DNA from 4 places in the Pseudomonas sp. S34 genome. Region 4 is predicted to be linked to each of the others. Evidence: predicted binding sites of a transcription regulator. Region 4 holds the regulator's gene; each other region holds the start of a gene.
What was found. The regulator FliA, encoded in region 4, starts transcription of late flagellar genes. The targets are predictions, from matches to a motif close to CTAAAGTTTNNNNNNNNNNNGCCGNTAA.

Region 1 (2,202 bases), 830 kb from region 4:
GATAAAAGATCAACACAAAGACGACTGACAGCGCCACGGCCTGCAAGACCATGTGCGTGCGATTCTGCTCAAGTCGCTGCTGCAATTGCGGGCCGAGATACTTCAGGACCGCTTCGTTGAGTTGGTAGGTCTGGTCCATCAGGACGCTGACCTGATCGTAAAAGCCCTGCCACGGCGCGTCGAGGGTATCAGCCATGACCACTTGTTCTTCGAACAGCTCGCTGGCTTTCTTCAAGGATGCCCGGCTGCTATCGGCCTGAGTGGCCAGGGTCTCACGCGCAGCGTTGCTGGAACCCAGGGCATCCTGCAACTTCAGGCCATACTCGGCCTGGAGCTTTTCAATCTGCGCCAGCAATTCATCGAAACGGGTACTCGAAGCCGAGTTGATGAACCCCTGTCCCAACGAATAAGACCCCATTGCCCGACCTTCGCCCAGGATCTGGGTGACCCGTGGCGTGACGAGGGTGACGAGCTCGCTCAACTGGCGCATGTCGCTCTGGTTGTCGCGACTGAGGCCGGACTGGCTGGTGATGAGCTGGCTGAAAATCTGCGCGCTGCCCACCAGCTTGCCGATCAAGGCACTTTTGCTTTGCAGGGAATTTTCCGTTTGCTGGGCCTTGAACGCGGCGATCATTTCATCGCGTTTGCCATCAAACACCGCAACCTGCTCCGGGTCGCTGGTCATCGCCGTCAGCCCTTGCAGGCGAGTCAGAATATTCTGCTCAAGGGCGCTGATTTTCGACTCGACGTTGCCGGCCTTGCCGGATTGGCCGAGGCTGACATTGATCTGCACCAGGTTGTTCAGGGTTTCCAGATCGCGCCGCAACGTCAGGCTGCTGCCCAACAGGTCGAGACTTTGCAGTTCGATGCGCGTGCCCTGGAATTCGCGGTAGGAGTCACGCACCAGATAGAAGTTGGTCACCAGCATCGGCACCAGGAACAGTACGCTGATCAGGCTGAACTTCATACCGAAGCTCAGACGGTTCATCAGTGCGACAGCGGGATAGAGCAAGCTCTTCACTGGATGTCTCCCTTCAGTTTCTTATTTTTTTTATTGGCAGGCGCAGACAGAAAGCAGATAGCCACTATTCGACGCTATCTCTGTATAACTTAAATCGGCAGGAGGTTTTGTAACTTAAGGTTAACGACAGAAGTCCGCGAGCGATACGAAGCGAACTCGATGTGGCGAGGGGCTTGCCCCCTCGCCACAATGGCTCAGACAGCCGGGTTAATGCAGGACCGTCCACAACGCAAACCCGGCATACCAGAGCACCGCCGCACGCAGCAGCAGCGCCCAGATGCGGTCCAGATTGTTGATACCTTCCGCGCCGGTCACCGGCGCCGGAATTTCACCGGCCACCAGCCCGACTTTCACGATCAATTGCGCGGCGCTGATGTTCCAGTTCAGCAGCTCATGCAGCATCACCCGACTGACCGCGACAAAATTGCCGACCAACGCCAGGCTCGCGGCCAGCAGACGCACCGGCAACCAGTCGAAGGCGTGACGCAGTTGCCCGGCGCGCTCGACCACTGCAGGGTTTTTCCCGTGCTCTTCGGCCAGCGCCAGCAACCGATAACTCAGCGCCGCAACCGGACCCAACAGGAAGTACCAGAAAATCACCGCGAAAAAGCTCTGGTAGGCCTCCCACAGCAAATGCCCTTCGACCTGCTCCAGCAGCTGCTCGCCATTGTCTGCGCAGATATCCAGATCGCGCTGGGCGACATGGGCCGCCGCTTGCAGGTCCTCCCGACGCCAGGCATCGCGGAACGGCCCGAGATCGCCCAGTAGATCACCGCGCCCCAGGCTGTAGATGACTACCAGCATATGGATCGGCAACGCCAGCAAGCCGTAGGCCACTGGCTCGATGACGACCAGCAGCAACCCCAGCAACGCCACCGGCAACAAGACCAGTATCGACAGCACCAGCCATGGTCGGTTTGAAAATCGCGGGCTGGCCTCAAGCTTGTTCAGCTCGTGTGTCCAGCCATTGTCACGCTGAACCCGATGGCGCAGGGCCGAGAACTTCTCGATCCACACCGCCAACAGCAACACCAGAAAACTCATCGTCCTTCCTCTTGTGCCAGGGCGGCACGATAGCGTGCCCAGTCGAACGCCGGCCCTGGATCGGTTTTGCGCCCCGGTGCAATGTCGCTGTGCCCGCAGATGCGCTCTGTGGTGATTGCCGTGAACGCCTGTTGCAA
Region 2 (2,202 bases), 3.1 Mb from region 4:
GACTTTTTCGCCCTGCTGGGCGGACTGGTCGGCATCGTCGGCGGCCCGGGCGGCTTCGGCGGCATGCCGGGCCACTTCCTGTGCGGTGGCGGACATTTCGTTCATCGCCGTGGCCACCTGATCGGTGCGGTTGAACTGCTCGTTGGTGCCGCCGGCCATCACGGTGGCGATCGAGTTCAACTCACCGCTGGCGCTGTCCAGGTCCGACGCACTGCGCTGCAAACGGCTGAAGGTTTCGGCGAGGAAATCGCGCAGGGTGTTGGCGGCCATAGCCAGTTTGCCCAACTCGTCCTGACGGATGCTGGCCACGCGCTCGGCAATACGCCCCTGGCTGAGTTGCGCCACGTATTCGATCAGTTTGCGGATCGGCTCGACCAGGTTGCGGTTGACCAGCCACAAGCTCAGCAGGCCGATCAGTACCCCCGAAACCAGCATCACGACCAGCCCCAGCAACACCGTGCGCTCGGCACTGGCGCTGATCAGTGTCGATTGCTCGGCGCCCTGCTTGCGCAACTCGCTGACCAGTTCACTCATCTGATCGCTGGTTGCGCGGTCTACACCCTTGACCGCCCCGTCGCCCGCCGCAGGGTCACCACCGGCGGCCACGAACGCGTCCCGCCCCTTCTGATAGGCCGCGCCCAACTGGCGATGTTCGTCACGCAAGCGCTCGATGCGGCTCTTGAGTTGCGGCTCGATACCCTTCTGCGCGGCCAACTCACCGAGGATGTTTTGCACATCGCGCTGACGCCCCTCGAATTGCCCCCAGTACTTGCTCAGGTCAGCCGGTTGTTTGCCGCGCAGCAGGACGTTTTTCCATTCCTGCACCTGCACCTTGAATTGCAGGTTGGCTTCATCGATCAATTGCGAGGTGTGCAGCGGGCCTTCGATCAGATTGGCGTAGTTCTGCACGCCGCTGGACAGGAAGTGAAAGCACGCCAGGGCGATCAACAGCATCGCCAGCAGGCTGCCGCTCAGCAGGGCGAGAATTTGTGCTCTCAGGGACTTTTGCAAAAGCATCGCAGGGTACTCATGACAGGAATGAGGCACGCCCGTTAAGGCGTGAAAAGTGTCTGGACATCCCTGTCTGCGGTCCCGGCCGAGGCCTGCGGCACGCAACTTAACCCAAGCGTGATCGGCTAGCCAGAGCGGTTCTTGAGAAAATCCCGACCGCCGGTAGAACAATTTTTTGCGTTGTTTTCCTGTCACAAAAACGTCATTCCCGCTTGCGATGATGCCGCTCAAGTGAACCTGTAAAACACGTGACAGGCGCCTCCCCTTGCGAGTCCTCATGAACCACAGCATCGATCAAAGCCATCGCGACACGGATCTGTTCGGCCTGCTTTACGGTTTCAGTTTTCGCCCCGGTGAGGCCGGTCGGGAAATCAATTCCGCCGAGGCCTTGCAGTACCTGCAACAGCCGCAAAGCGATGAGCAATTTCTCTGGCTTCACCTGAACCTCGCCCACGCCGCGTGCGAGCGCTGGATGAAAAGCCATTTGGAGTTGCCCGAGGAGTTTTTCGAAGCGCTGCATGAAGGCTCGCGTTCGACACGCATCGAGCATGTCGACTCCGCGTTGCTGGCAGTGGTCAACGACGTGGTGTTCAACCTCAGCAACATGGTCTCGTCGGATGTCTCGACCCTGTGGGTGTGTGCCCGCAGTCAATTGATCATCAGCGCCCGCCTGCAACCGCTGCACTCGGTGGACAAATTGCGCTCGTCGGTGAAGGCCCGGGAGTGCTTTCGCTCCCCGCTGGAGCTGCTGGTGCATTTGCTGCGCGACCAGGGTGAAGTGCTGACCCAGATCGTGCGCAAGACCAGTCAGAGCGTGGACCAGATCGAAGACCAATTGCTGTCCTCGCGCCTGTCGACCAACCGCGCGGAACTGGGCGCCAATCGCCGGGTGCTGGTGCGATTGCAACGGCTGCTGGCGCTGGAGCCAGGCTCATTGCTGCGCCTGCTCAACCGGCCGCCGCAATGGCTGCAAAAGGAAGACGTGAAGGAGCTGCGCAAATCCACTGAGGAGTTTGCGCTGATCATCAACGACCTCACGGCGCTGGGTGAGCGGATCAAGCTGTTGCAGGAGGAGATCGCCGCCAACATCAACGAACAGACCAACCGCACGCTGTTCACCCTGACGGTGGTGACGGTGCTGGCGCTGCCGATCAACATCATCGCCGGTTTCTTCGGCATGAACGTCGGCGG
Region 3 (2,202 bases), 2.6 Mb from region 4:
CTCAATGAGATCCTGCTGGCCAACGTCGCCCGCAGCGGCGTGGACATCAGCGGCATCAACGTGACCCACGCCATGGGCATTCCGGCCCTGGGCATGGTGGCGGGCCTGCTGATCGCGTTTGTCAGCTACCGCAAGAAGCGTGTCTACGACCTGGCGAAGATCGAACAGGTCGAGCAAGTGGCGGTGCAATACAACCCGCTGAGCCTGATGGTGGCCGGCGTGGCCATCGCGGCGGCGTTCATCATTCAGTTGTTGCTCGATTCGATGATCATCGGTGCGCTGGTCGGATTCCTGATCTTCTCGGTGTCGGGCATTGTCAAATGGCGTGACACCGACGACCTGTTCACCGAAGGCATGAAAATGATGGCGATGATCGGCTTCATCATGATCGCCGCCTCGGGGTTTGCCGAAGTGATGAAGGCCACCGGTGAGGTGCAGACGCTGGTCGAGTCGTCGGCGTCGTACATCGATCACAGCAAAGGCATTGGCGCCTTGCTGATGTTGCTGGTGGGGTTGCTGGTGACCATGGGCATCGGCTCGTCGTTCTCCACCGTGCCGATCCTGGCGGCGATCTTCGTGCCGCTGTGCGTGCAACTGGGCTTCAGTCCGTTGGCGATCGTGTGCATCGTCGGCACGGCCGGTGCCCTGGGCGACGCCGGTTCACCGGCTTCCGACTCGACCCTAGGCCCGACTTCCGGCCTGAACATCGACGGCCAGCACCATCACATCTGGGACACCGTGGTCCCGACCTTCCTGCACTACAACCTGCCGCTGCTGGCGTTTGGCTGGGTGGCGGCGATGGTCCTCTAACCCTGATACCCCTGTGGGAGCGGGCTTGCTCGCGAAGACGGCGGCACATCCAGCATCGATGTGTCTGGCACACCGCCTTCGCGAGCAAGCCCGCTCCCACATTGATCGCGTTCAACTTTTGACCCGGCGTGCCGTTAAAGCTTTTAACCACGCCAACAAAAATCAAAAGAGTGAACGTCATGCGCATGAGCCTCAAGGCAAAAGTCCTGTCCCTTGCCGTCCTCCCGGTGTTGCTGTTTGCGCTGGTCATCAGCCTGACCACGCTGTTCATTCTTCAGGATCAGGCGCGCAAGGAAGTCGAGCAGACCCGCGAGCGCCTGCTCAGCGATGCCAAGGCAACCTTGCAAAGCTACGTGGCCGTGGCCATGACCACGATCAAACCGCTCTACGACGCCGCCGCCCCCGGCGATGAGGCGGCGCGGGCCCAAGTGATCAAGCTGCTGTCGAGCATCACCTACGGCAAGGACGGTTACTTCTTCGGCTACGACTCCAACACCGTGCGCCTGTTCAAGGCCAATAGCCCCGAGGGCGTGGGCCAGAGCTTCAAGGACAACCGCGACCCGAACGGTGTCTACGTCAACCGCGACCTGGTGAAGGTCGCCAAGGACGGTACGCACTACCTGCAATACAGCTCGCCATTGCCTGGCAACACCCAGGTGCTGGTGCCCAAGCTCGGCTACACCGAATACCTGCCGAAGTGGGACATGGCGGTCGGCACCGCGGTCAACCTCGACGGCATCGAAGCACAAGTGGCCGTGGTCGAAGCCAAGGTCCAGGAGCGCATGCAAGGCATGGTGCTGAGTATCGTTGGCGTAGCAGTCGTGGTGCTGTTGGTGATCGCTGCTGCCGGGATGCTGCTGGCCAACACCATTGTGCGTCCGCTGCATCTGATGAAAGCCAACCTCGACGACATCGCGGCGGGCGAGGGCGATCTGACCCGCCGCCTGACCATCACCAGTCAGGACGAACTCGGTGAACTGGCCGGCTCGTTCAACCGTTTCGTCGACAAGATCCACGGCCTGGTACGGCAGATCACCGAAATGACCTCGCAACTGACCGGGCTGGTGAACCAGGTGTCCGACCAGGCCAACCGTTCGGACCAGGCCATGGAACGCCAGCGTCACGAAACCGATCAGGTGGCCACAGCGATCAACGAAATGTCGGCGGCGGCCCAGGAAGTGGCCAAGAGCGCGCAGAACGCCGCGGTAGCAGCCCAGCAGACCGACGAAGAAGGGCAGGCGGCCAAGCGTGTTGTGGCCGGCAGCATCGAGAAGATCCATGCCCTGGTGGACGACATCCGCAGCAGCGGCGTGTCCCTGGACAGCCTGCAAAAAGACGTGTCGTCGATTGTCAGCGTGCTCGGGGTGATCCGCTCGATTGCCGAGCAGACCA
Region 4 (2,202 bases):
GTTGAGCTCATGGATCAATTGCACCGCGTCGCCGAACTTGCCTTTTTCAAGGCTCTCGACCAATTCGAGGGCGTGTTTTTTCAGGGTCGATTCAAAATCGCCCAATGAAGTTTCGTTATTGCCCATAGCTCCCCCGTGGCGCACTCATCAACCGATGCGTTCGAAAATCTTCTCGATTTTTTCTTTCAACGCCTGGGCCGTGAAGGGCTTGACCACATAGCCGTTAACGCCGGCCTGGGCCGCTTCGATGATCTGCTCGCGCTTGGCTTCAGCGGTCACCATCAGCACCGGCAGGTGCTTGAGCTTTTCATCGGCACGCACGTGACGCAGCAGATCGATACCGGTCATGCCAGGCATGTTCCAGTCCGTTACCAGAAAGTCGATGCTTCCGCTGTTGAGCACCGGAATGGCGGTAGTGCCATCGTCGGCCTCGACGGTGTTGGTGAACCCAAGGTCACGCAGCAGGTTCTTGATGATCCGCCGCATCGTTGAGAAGTCATCAACGATGAGGATTTTCATGTTCTTGTCCAATTCGACCTCCAAGCAGTCTTAAACGCGCCCAGCACCTGGACACGCCATTTCAATCAATCCGGCAAAGCACTCAATGACTGTCTGGAGCACAACAGATCGCGACCGGCGCAGTTCAACACCACACCGGCCTCGTTCGCAGTGTCCCCACACTGCCTTCAGCGCGCTCGCCACTCCCCCAAACGCCCCCGCAAACGGGCCGCGCACTGGCTGTGTAACTGGCTGACCCGCGATTCGCTGACCCCCAGGACCTCACCGATTTCCTTGAGATTCAACTCTTCGTCGTAGTACAGCGCCAACACCAGTCGCTCACGCTCCGGCAAATTGGCAATCGCATCCGCCAGCGCAGCCTGGAAGCGTTCATCCTCCAGGTCGCGTGACGGCTCGACATGAGCACTCGCGCCATCCTCGTGCAGCCCTTCGTGTTCGCCGTCCTGCAACAGGTCGTCGAAACTGAACAGCCGGCTGCCCAGGGTGTCGTTCAAAATCCCGTAGTAATCGTCGAGACTCAATTGGAGTTCGGCCGCAACTTCGTGATCTTTAGCGTCACGGCCGGTTTTAGCTTCAATCGAGCGAATGGCATCGCTGACCATGCGCGTATTGCGGTGGACTGAACGTGGCGCCCAGTCCCCCTTGCGCACTTCATCGAGCATGGCGCCGCGGATTCGTATGCCCGCGTACGTCTCGAAACTGGCGCCTTTGCCGGCGTCATATTTGGTCGACACTTCAAGCAGGCCAATCATCCCGGCCTGGATCAGGTCTTCGACCTGGACACTGGCCGGCAAACGCGCCAGCAAGTGGTAGGCAATGCGTTTAACCAGCGGCGCGTAACGCTCGATCAGCTCGTACTGCGCATCACGCGCCGATCTCTTGTAGAGGTTGTAGCCGCTGGCTGTCATAGAACAGGTCCTGCTGTCTGCTGCACGAGGCGCTCGACGAAAAACTCCAGGTGCCCGCGCGGGTTGGCAGGCAGCGGCCAGGTATCAACCTTTTGTGCGATTGCCTTGAACGCCAGCGAGCACTTGGAACGCGGGAAGGCCTCGTAGACGGCGCGCTGCTTCTGCACGGCCTTGCGCACGCTTTCGTCGTAGGGCACCGCGCCGACGTATTGTAAGGCGACGTCGAGGAAGCGATCCGTGACCTTGGTCAACTTGGCGAACAGGTTGCGTCCTTCCTGCGGGCTCTGGGCCATGTTGGCCAGGACGCGGAAGCGGTTCATGCCGTAATCGCGGTTCAGCAACTTGATCAAGGCGTAGGCATCGGTGATCGAGGTCGGCTCGTCGCACACCACCAGCAGCACTTCCTGGGCTGCACGGACGAAACTGACTACCGAGTCACCAATGCCCGCAGCGGTGTCGATCACCAGTACGTCGAGGTTGTCGCCGATATCACTGAAGGCCTGGATCAGGCCGGCGTGTTGCGCGGGGCTCAGATGCACCATGCTCTGAGTGCCGGATGCGGCCGGAACGATACGGATGCCGCCGGGCCCCTGCAGCAATACATCGCGCAGTTCGCAGCGGCCTTCGATCACGTCGGCCAGGGTACGTTTGGGTGTCAGGCCCAGCAGAACGTCGACGTTCGCCAGCCCCAGGTCGGCGTCCAACAGCATGACGCGCCGGCCAAGTTCGGCCAAAGCCAGGGACAAGTTCACTGACACATTAGTTTTCCCGACGC

Region 1: the regulator FliA is predicted to act here: its motif matches at 1,113-1,140, upstream of PspS34_RS03705 (methyl-accepting chemotaxis protein).
Region 2: the regulator FliA is predicted to act here: its motif matches at 1,130-1,157, upstream of PspS34_RS21720 (methyl-accepting chemotaxis protein).
Region 3: the regulator FliA is predicted to act here: its motif matches at 921-948, upstream of PspS34_RS19055 (methyl-accepting chemotaxis protein).

Annotation. Positions count from the first base shown of each region.
Region 1 is NZ_CP019398.1:867,528-869,729, reverse strand. Features, by position in the region: gene PspS34_RS03705 (methyl-accepting chemotaxis protein) at 1-1,021, opposite strand, end outside; gene ampE (regulatory signaling modulator protein AmpE) at 1,229-2,065, opposite strand; gene ampD (1,6-anhydro-N-acetylmuramyl-L-alanine amidase AmpD) at 2,062-2,202, opposite strand, start outside.
Region 2 is NZ_CP019398.1:4,877,217-4,879,418, forward strand. Features, by position in the region: gene PspS34_RS21720 (methyl-accepting chemotaxis protein) at 1-1,017, opposite strand, end outside; gene PspS34_RS21725 (transporter) at 1,289-2,202, shown strand, end outside.
Region 3 is NZ_CP019398.1:4,272,396-4,274,597, reverse strand. Features, by position in the region: gene PspS34_RS19060 (Na+/H+ antiporter NhaC family protein) at 1-810, shown strand, start outside; gene PspS34_RS19055 (methyl-accepting chemotaxis protein) at 990-2,202, shown strand, end outside.
Region 4 is NZ_CP019398.1:1,694,855-1,697,056, reverse strand. Features, by position in the region: gene PspS34_RS07450 (protein phosphatase CheZ) at 1-126, opposite strand, end outside; gene PspS34_RS07445 (chemotaxis response regulator CheY) at 148-519, opposite strand; gene fliA (RNA polymerase sigma factor FliA) at 687-1,427, opposite strand; gene fleN (flagellar synthesis regulator FleN) at 1,424-2,202, opposite strand, start outside.